Regions from separate parts of the Pantoea sp. S18 genome, predicted to be linked through region 2. Evidence: predicted binding sites of a transcription regulator. Region 2 holds the regulator's gene; each other region holds the start of a gene.
The links. The regulator PhoB, encoded in region 2, activates phosphate uptake and scavenging genes when phosphate is short. The targets are predictions, from matches to a motif close to CTGTCATAAAACTGNCNNAT.
Positions count from the first base shown of each region.

Region 1: a site for PhoB is predicted at 1,991-2,010, ahead of glpT (glycerol-3-phosphate transporter). Genes of this name have one in related genera too.
Region 3: a site for PhoB is predicted at 1,219-1,238, ahead of ugpB (sn-glycerol-3-phosphate ABC transporter substrate-binding protein UgpB). Genes of this name have one in related genera too.

Region 1 covers NZ_CP142688.1:204,929-208,205, forward strand. Annotated here, with positions in the region: gene yigL (sugar/pyridoxal phosphate phosphatase YigL) at 1-470, shown strand, start outside; gene glpT (glycerol-3-phosphate transporter) at 504-1,844, opposite strand; gene VIJ98_RS00925 (carboxylate/amino acid/amine transporter) at 2,183-3,046, shown strand; gene VIJ98_RS00930 (DUF1456 family protein) at 3,183-3,277, opposite strand, start outside.
Region 2 covers NZ_CP142688.1:1,028,481-1,031,757, forward strand. Annotated here, with positions in the region: gene VIJ98_RS04535 (SbcC/MukB-like Walker B domain-containing protein) at 1-156, opposite strand, end outside; gene sbcD (exonuclease subunit SbcD) at 153-1,358, opposite strand; gene phoB (phosphate response regulator transcription factor PhoB) at 1,556-2,245, shown strand; gene phoR (phosphate regulon sensor histidine kinase PhoR) at 2,266-3,277, shown strand, end outside.
Region 3 covers NZ_CP142688.1:326,020-329,296, forward strand. Annotated here, with positions in the region: gene livG (high-affinity branched-chain amino acid ABC transporter ATP-binding protein LivG) at 1-377, shown strand, start outside; gene livF (high-affinity branched-chain amino acid ABC transporter ATP-binding protein LivF) at 379-1,092, shown strand; gene ugpB (sn-glycerol-3-phosphate ABC transporter substrate-binding protein UgpB) at 1,323-2,639, shown strand; gene ugpA (sn-glycerol-3-phosphate ABC transporter permease UgpA) at 2,703-3,277, shown strand, end outside.

The DNA of each region.
Region 1 (3,277 bases), 820 kb from region 2:
GGTTCATGAGCCGTCATCGCCCAGACGAGCAGGACTATTTCCGCGAGTCAGTATTTAACTATCAGGTTTACCAGCCGGGCATGCTGCCGACCGACGGCATCAGCAAAGTGTTCTTCACCTGCGAAGATCCGGAGCGTTTGGTTCCGATGGAGCAGGCGATTGAAGCGCGCTGGGGCGATCGCGTGAATGTCAGCTTCTCGCTGCCAACCTGCCTGGAAGTAATGGCGGGCGGCGTTTCCAAAGGTCATGCGCTGGAAGCGGTAGCGAAACAGCTCGGCCACTCGCTGAAAGAGTGCATCGCCTTCGGCGACGGCATGAATGATGTGGAGATGCTCAGCATGTCAGGTAAAGGCTGCATCATGCGTAATGCGCAGCAGCGCCTGAAAGATACCTTGCCAACGCTGGAAGTGATTGGTAGTAATGCGGATGACGCCGTACCGCACACGCTGCGTAAGCTGTTCCTCGCCTAAAAAAACGGGCCGGTTATCACCGGCCCGTTCTGATTATGCCAGCTGTTTCTTGTGCTTATGTTCACTGACCATGGTCAGCAGCAGCAGAATCACCGCCAGCACCGATCCGCCAATCATCACAATGAATCCGCCATCCCAGCCGAAGTAATCCACTGTGTAACCGACAATTGCACTGGCCGCTACCGATCCACCGAGATAGCCAAACAGCCCGGTAAAGCCCGCTGCCGTTCCGGCCGCTTTTTTTGGTGCCAGCTCCAGCGCATGCAAGCCAATCAACATCACCGGACCGTAAATCAGGAAGCCGATCACAATCATGCACAGCATGTCGATGCCTGGATTGCCCGGCGGGTTCAGCCAGTACACCACGGTAGCGATGGTCACCAGCGTCATAAAGAACACGCCGGTTGCGCCACGGTTGCCGCGAAACACTTTGTCGGACATCCAGCCGCACAGCAGCGTGCCGGGAATACCGGCATATTCATAGAAGAAGTAGGCCCACGATGATTTATCCAGCGTGAAGTGCTTCACCTCTTTCAGGTAGGTCGGCGACCAGTCGAGAATGCCGTAACGCAGCAGGTAAACAAACACGTTCGCCAGTGCGATGTACCACAGCAGCTTATTGGGCAGAATGTACTGCATGAAAATCTGCTTCGCCGTCAGTTCCTGCTCGTGCTCCTCGTTGTAATCCGGCGGATAGTCATTTTTCCACGCTTCAATCGGCGGTAAACCGCAAGATTGTGGTGTGTCACGCATCAAGGCGAAGGCGATAATCGCGATGAGGATGGCGCCAAACGCCGGCATATACAGCGCGGCTTTCCAGTCGTTAAACCACGCCATGCCAAGCAGGAACAGCAGTGGAGGAATACCGCCACCGACGTTATGCGCGCAGTTCCACACCGATACGATTCCGCCGCGCTCCTTTTGCGACCACCAGTGCACCATGGTGCGCCCGCATGGCGGCCAGCCCATACCCTGGAACCAGCCGCACAGGAACAGCAGCACAAACATCACCATGATGCTGGAGGTGGCCCACGGCACGAACCCCATCACCAGCATCACCGCCGCAGCGAGAATTAATCCGGCGGGCAAAAACACGCGCGGATTTGAGCGGTCCGATACCGAACCCATAATGAATTTCGAGAAGCCGTAAGCGATGGATATTCCCGACAGCGCAAAGCCGAGATCGCCGCGCGAAAAACCTTGTTCCACCAGATAAGGCATCGCCAGCGCAAAGTTCTTACGCACCAAATAGTAGGCGGCATAGCCAAAAAATATTCCCAGGAAAATTTGCCAGCGCAGGCGACGATAAAGCGGATCGACACGATCATCGGCCACTTGAGGGCGATGCGGTGCAGGTTTGAAGATACTCAACATGAGTGTGGCCCTCCAGGGCGCGATATAGTTATGGGTTCCCAGCAGGTTGGGGCAAAAGCAACAGACGTAAAAATGGAAAAGCGAAGTTTCCATTTCGCGCAAAGGATAGTGATGGTCACACGCGGTTACTGTGACATGTGACACATATGTTACAGTTTTATGACAGTAAAGAGCGATAAAAACCAGGAAATGTTGTATTTCGCGCATTTTTATCCAGGCGAATAGGCGATCGATGAAAACTAATTGTCGTCATTTTGTACAATCGTAAACCAGATAGTTCACGCTAATCGCGACAGTTTGTTTACACTAGCGCCACTGTTCATTTTGGGATCGTTACCGTGCCGTTACTGATCGTTACCACCATTCTGTGGGCTTTTTCCTTCAGTTTAATCGGGGAATACCTGGCTGGTCAGGTGGATTCCTGGTTCTCCGTGTTAATGCGTCTGGCGCTCGCCGCCATCGTCTTCCTGCCGTTCCTGCGCTGGCGCGGATATCGTGCTTCCACCATCTTGCTGTATATGCTGGTGGGCATGCTGCAGCTTGGCATCATGTACCTGCTGAGCTTTGAAGCCTATCTCTATCTGAGCGTGACCGAATTCCTGCTGTTCACCGTGATGACGCCGTTGTACGTCACGCTGATCTACGATTTGCTCAGCCGACGTCCGCTACGTATTGGCTATGCCTTCAGCGCGCTGCTGGCGGTAATCGGTGCGGCGATTATTCGTTACGACAAAGTCAGCGATCATTTCTGGTTCGGCTTGCTGCTGGTGCAGGCGGCAAACATCTGCTTCGCCATCGGCATGGTGGGCTACAAACGTCTGCAGGAAACTCGCCCGATGCCGCAGCACACCGCGTTTTCGTGGTTCTATCTGGGCGCAGTGATCATCGCGGTAATCGCGTGGAGCTTGTGGGGCAATCCGAACAAACTGCCAACCACCTCGCTGCAGTGGGGCATTCTGGTGTGGCTGGGCGTGGCGGCTTCAGGTTTGGGCTACTTCATGTGGAACTACGGCGCAACGCAGGTGGATGCCGGCACCTTGGGCATTATGAACAACATGCATGTGCCTGCAGGCTTGCTGGTGAATCTGGCGATCTGGCAGGAGAAACCGCATTGGCCGAGTTTTATCGCCGGTGCCGCCGTGATTTTCGCATCCCTTTATGTACATAAACGCTGGGTATTAGGTAAGAAAAGCAACGCATAAAGCCAGAAGGGAAGGAAGTGGCCGCTGCGAAAAGCGAAGCGTCCGAGCCATGGATGGCGAGGGCGATCCACATGGATGTGATATTTCTTCGCGATCGGAGCGGCCACTTCCTGACCAGGCTCCGATCTGAAAGCGATTAACCCTTCTTAGCCGGCCCCGGACGATGAATCATCGTCAAACCTTTCAGGAAATTACGCAGAATCTGGTCACCGCATTCGCGGAAATTCTTAT
Region 2 (3,277 bases):
CAGACAAATCGCATCGAGTAAGGTGGTTTTGCCCGCGCCGGTGGCGCCGGTAATGGCAAACAATCCGTTACTGGCAAAAGGTTCACGGCGGAAATCGATAAACCATTCGCCGCGCAGCGCATTGAGGTTTTTAAAACGTAGCGTCAATATTTTCATGCAGATGGATTCTCCAGCGCGGCAAGCTGGGTGCGGAACAGCTGCGTTAACTGCTCGGCCTGCTCGGCATCCAGCTGATCTTCCTGCGCCAGTCGGCGGGCAAACACTTCTTCCACTTTTAATTCGCTCAGGGTTTCGTTCTCCAGCCGCTCGAGGCTGCGCTGCCGCTGTTCGCGGCTGCGGCGCACCAGCAGCACTTCGACCGGCAGATTTTCGGTCAGTGCTTCAATGCGACGTTGCAGATCGCTGAGGTATTCCTGCGTGGTGATCTCAATATCCAGCCACGTTGGCTGTTCGCTGGCGATTTCACTGAACTGCGCCAGCTGATGTTCAATTTCCGCCATCGAGCCTTTCAGCATCTGCATCGGCTGGAAGTGCGGAATGGTCAGCGGCGTCACTTCCTTGAGCTTGTCGCCAAATTCCAGCAGGAAGACGCTTTTCTCGCGGCCAAGCTCATCAAAACTGAGCGGAATCGGCGAGCCGCTGTAACGAATGTGCTCGCTGTTGGCGATGCGCTGGGCGCGATGGATGTGACCGAGTGCGATGTAATCCGCTGGTGGAAACGCCTGCGCCGGGAAGGCATCCAGCGTGCCGATATAGATGTCGCGCACCGAATCGCTTTTGGTGACGCCAACGGTGGTGAGATGGCCGGTGGCGATAATCGGCAGCGCACTGTTCATTGACTGCGCGGCGGCAAAGCAGTGCTGATAATGCTGCTCAATCGCCTCCAGCAGCGAGATCTGCTTCTCGCGGCCGGATTGGCCGGCCTGGCTGCGCAAAATATCGCGCGGACGCAGATAAGGAATGGCGCACAGCAGCGCACCCGGCGCGCCATCGCGCTGTTTCAGGGTTAACACCTGTTGCTCGCCCTGCGGTGTGGCACTGGTGATCACCTGCGTATTCAGGCAGGCCAGCAGCTCGCGCGATTCATTCAGCGTCGCCACCGAATCGTGATTGCCCGCCAGCACCACCAATTGACAGCCGCTTGGCTGCAGCGCCACCACAAAACGGTTAAACATTTCACGCGCGTAGCTCGGCGGCGAACCGGTATCAAACAGGTCGCCCGCGATAATCAGCGCATCCACCTGATGCTGCACAATCTGATCCAGCAGCCAGTCGAGAAACGCCTGATGTTCCCGCGCGCGACTTTTGCTGTAAAAGAACTGACCGAGATGCCAGTCAGCGGTGTGAATGATGCGCATGTTTGCTCCGTGCTCTGTTTAGCGAAGGCGAATTATAACCACTTAAGATCACAAAGAAAAAAAGCAGATTTTTATTGTCACATTTCTGTTTTTTATCTATCTATCTTAGGGCGGCTTTTTCATAAAAGTGTCACAAAACTGACGCATAATGGCGCCGCAAATCCCAGTGACACGTTGTCACACTAGCAGGAGTTACAATGGCTAAGCGCATTTTGGTTGTGGAAGACGAAGCTCCCATCCGTGAAATGTTATGTTTCGTGCTGGAACAGAATGATTACCAGCCTATTGAGGCGGAAGATTATGACAGCGCGATTGGTAAGCTGATCGAACCCTGGCCTGATTTGATTCTGCTGGACTGGATGTTGCCCGGCGGCAGCGGAATTCAGTTTATTAAGCATTTGAAGCGTGAAGCCATGACGCGCGACATCCCGGTGATGATGCTGACGGCGCGCGGTGAAGAAGAGGATCGCGTGCGCGGTCTGGAAGTGGGCGCGGATGATTACATCACCAAGCCATTCTCACCCAAAGAGCTGATGGCGCGTATCAAAGCGGTGATGCGCCGTATTTCACCGATGGCGGTGGAAGAGGTGATCGAGATGCAGGGCCTGAGCCTTGATCCTTCCTCACATCGCGTGATGTCGGAAACCACGCCGCTGGAGATGGGGCCGACTGAGTACAAACTGCTGCACTTCTTTATGACGCACCCGGAACGCGTGTACAGTCGCGAACAGCTGCTGAACCACGTTTGGGGCACCAATGTGTATGTCGAAGATCGCACCGTCGATGTGCATATTCGCCGTTTACGTAAAGCGCTGGAATTGACCGGCCACGATCGCATGGTTCAAACCGTTCGCGGAACAGGGTATCGTTTCTCTGCCCGCTACTAAACGTAAACGGAGTTTTTACCGTGCTGGAACGACTCTCCTGGAAGAGATTGTTGACCGAGCTGGCGCTGGTCTGTTTACCTGCGCTGGTGTTGGGTCTGTTGTTCGGATATCTGCCGTGGCTGCTGCTGATTGCGGTGACCGGCGTGATGTTCTGGCACTTCAGAAATCTGATGCGTCTGTCGCACTGGCTGTGGGTCGATCGTTCAATGACGCCGCCCACCGGACGCGGCAGCTGGGAACCGCTGTTTTATGGCCTGTATCAGATGCAGTTACGCAACCGGCGGCGTCGCCGCGAGCTGGGCAATCTGATCAAACGTTTCCGCAGCGGTGCCGAATCGCTGCCGGATGCGGTGGTGCTGACCACCGAAGAGGGCACCATTTTCTGGTGTAACGGTTTGGCGCAGCAGCATCTTGGCTTGCGCTGGCCGGAAGATAATGGCCAGAACATCCTCAATTTACTGCGTTATCCTGAATTCTCCCGCTATATCCGCCAGCGCAAGTTCGATACGCCGCTGACGCAGATCCTTAATAATCAGCATCATATGGAATTCCGCGTGATGCCTTACAGCGAAGGTCAGTGGCTGATGGTGGCGCGTGATGTCACCCAGATGCACCAGCTGGAAGGCGCGCGACGCAACTTCTTTGCCAACGTCAGTCATGAACTGCGTACGCCGCTAACGGTGTTGCAGGGCTATCTGGAAATGATGGACGACGCGGTGATGAACGAGCGCACGCGCAGCAAGGCATTGCACACTATGCAAGAGCAGACGCGCCGCATGGACAGCCTGGTGAAGCAGTTGCTGACCTTGTCGCGTATCGAAGCGGCGCCAGCCATCGATCTGAAAGAGACGGTGGATGTGCCGGGCATGCTGCTGCTGTTGCAGCGTGAAGCGGAAACGCTGAGCCAGGGACGTCACACCATCCATTTCCATACCGATCCGCACCTGAAAGTGTTCGGCAATGATGAGCAGTTGCGTAGCGCCATTTCCAATCTGGTCTATAACGCGGTGAATCACACGCCGGATGGCACGC
Region 3 (3,277 bases), 700 kb from region 2:
TGGATCGCGCAGCAACCTGGCTGGACCGCATTGGTCTGCTGGATCTGGCGAACCGTCAGGCGGGCAACCTCGCGTATGGTCAGCAGCGTCGTTTGGAGATTGCGCGCTGCATGGTGACGCGCCCGGAAATCCTGATGCTGGATGAACCGGCGGCCGGCCTTAACCCGCGAGAAACGCACGAACTCGATGAGCTGATCGCCGAATTGCGCGGTGAACACAAGGTTTCCGTGCTGCTGATTGAACACGATATGAAGCTGGTGATGGGTATTTCTGACCGCATTTACGTGGTGAATCAGGGAACGCCGCTGGCTAACGGCACGCCGGAACAGGTGCGTAACAATCCGGATGTGATCCGTGCTTATTTAGGTGAGGCGTAACATGGCAAACCCGATTTTAACTTTGCAGAATGTCAGCGCTCATTACGGTCCGATTCAGGCGCTGCACAACATTAATCTGCACATCAATCAGGGTGAAATCGTCACGCTGATCGGTGCCAACGGCGCGGGTAAAACCACGCTGCTCGGCACCTTGTGCGGCGAACCGCGCGCCACCAGCGGTAACATCACCTTTGATGGTAAAGAGATCACTGACTGGCAAACCGCGAAAATCATGCGTGAAGCGATTGCGATTGTGCCGGAAGGCCGTCGCGTGTTTTCGCGCATGACGGTGGAAGAGAACCTGGCGATGGGCGGCTTCTTCGCCACGCGTCAGCAGTATCTGGAGCGTATCGATCGCGTGTATCAGCTGTTTTCTCGCCTGGCAGAACGTAAAGCGCAGCGCGCGGGCACCATGTCCGGCGGTGAGCAGCAGATGCTGGCGATTGGTCGCGCGTTGATGAGCCAGCCGCGCTTGCTGCTGCTGGATGAGCCGTCGCTGGGTTTGGCGCCGATTATCATTCAGCAGATCTTCGACACCATTGAGCAGTTGCGTAAAGAGGGCATGACCATCTTCCTCGTCGAGCAGAACGCCAACCAGGCGCTGAAGCTGGCGGATCGGGGTTATGTGCTCGAAAACGGTCATGTAGTGCTGGAGGATAGCGGCGAAGCGTTGCTTTCCAACGAAGCGGTTAGAAGCGCGTACCTCGGCGCGTAACCGGCGGTCGGCATGAATGCCGACCCTACAAAATCGCGTAGGGTCGCCATTTATGGCGACCTTTACCTTAGCAGCTCAATTGCCCCGTCCTAAACCCCAATCGAACAAAACCTATCTGTCACATCCCCGTCATAAACCTGTTATTAATCCGTCATTTCCCCGTGTCATGTTACGTCGCGAACTAAAAAATGCGCGAATTCGCGCGTACTTAACAGCACAGGAAAAACCTTATGTCCGCTTTTACGCTTCGTCCCCGCCTGATGAGTGTAGTGCTCGGTCTGGCGCTCAGCGGTAATGCGCTGGCTGCAACTGAGATCCCTTTCTGGCACTCAATGGAAGGCGAGTTAGGCAAAGAAGTTGATTCTCTGGCACAACGTTTTAACCAGGCTCATCCCGATTACAAAATCGTTCCGACTTACAAAGGCAACTACGAGCAGAGCTTAGCGGCGGGTATCGCGGCGGTGCGCTCCGGTAAAGCGCCTGCGCTGCTGCAGGTGTATGAAGTCGGTACGGCGACCATGATGGCGTCAAAAGCTATCGTCCCGGTCAACCAGGTGTTTAAAGACGCTGGCGTGCAGATGGATCCGAAGCAGTTCGTGCCAGCCGTCGCCGGTTACTACAGCGACAGCAAAGGCCAGCTGATCTCTCAGCCGTTCAACAGCTCCACGCCGGTGCTGTACTACAACAAAGACGCGTTCAAGAAAGCCGGTTTGAACCCGGATCAGCCACCGAAAACCTGGCAGGAGCTGGCAAAAGATGCTGAAGCGCTGCGCAAAGCGGGCCTGACCTGTGGTTACGCCAGCGGCTGGCAGGGCTGGATTCAGATTGAAAACTTCAGCGCCTGGCATGCGCTGCCGGTCGCCACCAAAAACAACGGCTTTGACGGTACCGACGCGGTGCTGGAATTCAACAAGCCGGTGCAGGTGCGCCACATTGAAATGCTGGAAGCGATGAACAAGAAGGGTGATTTCACCTACTTCGGTCGCAAAGATGAATCTACCGCCAAGTTCTATAACGGCGATTGCGGCATCACCACCGCGTCTTCCGGTTCGCTGGCCGACATCAAACACTACGCCAAATTCAACTTCGGCGTTGGCATGATGCCGTACGATGAAACCGTACCGAACGCACCGCAGAACGCCATCATTGGCGGCGCGAGCCTGTGGGTGATGAAAGGCAAAGATGCCAACACCTACAAAGGCGCGGCGGAGTTCATGAAGTTCCTCGCCCAGCCGGAAATCGCTGCTGAATGGCACCAGAAAACCGGTTATCTGCCGATCACCACTGCCGCGTACGAGCTGACCAAGCAACAGGGCTTCTATGACAAGAACCCAGGTGCGGACATCGCCACGCGTCAGATGCTGAACAAAGATCCGCTGCCGTTCACCAAAGGCATGCGTCTGGGCAACATGCCGCAGATTCGTACCATCGTGGACGAAGAGCTGGAAGGCGTGTGGACCGGCAAACAGGCGCCGCAAGCTGCGCTGGATAACGCTGTGAAACGCGGTAACGAACTGCTGCGCCGTTTTGAGCAGCAAGTGAAGTAACGCTGTTATCTCGGGGCCGACGCCTGGCGTTCGCCCCGATTTTCTTCTTTGATTGAGCCTGCTATGTCCTCATCGCGCCCGGTATTTCGCTCCCGTTTTCTGCCCTATTTGCTGCTGTTGCCGCAACTGGTGATTACAGCCATCTTCTTCTTGTGGCCATCCGGTGAAGCCTTGTGGTATTCGCTGCAAAGCATTGATCCTTTTGGCATCTCCAGCACCTTCGTTGGGCTGGCGAACTTTAAACGCCTGTTCAGCGACGAATACTATCTGGCCTCCTTTTGGACCACCATTGAGTTCAGTGCGCTGGTGACGATTTGCGGCATGACCTTCTCCCTGCTGCTGGCGGCGCTGGTCGATTATGTGATTCGCCTGCGCAAGCTCTACCAAACCTTGCTGCTGCTGCCGTACGCGGTGGCGCCGGTGGTGGCGGCGGTGCTGTGGATGTTCCTGTTCAATCCGGGCCTCGGTTTGTTCAGCCATCTGCTGAACCAAATGGGCTACAACTGGAACTACGCGCAAAACAGCGGTCAGGCGATGTTCCTGATTGTATTGGCGTCGATCTGGCAGCAAATGAGCTACAACTTCCTGTTTTTCTTCGCTGCGCTGCAGTCGATTCCCAAATCGCTGGTGGAAGCAGC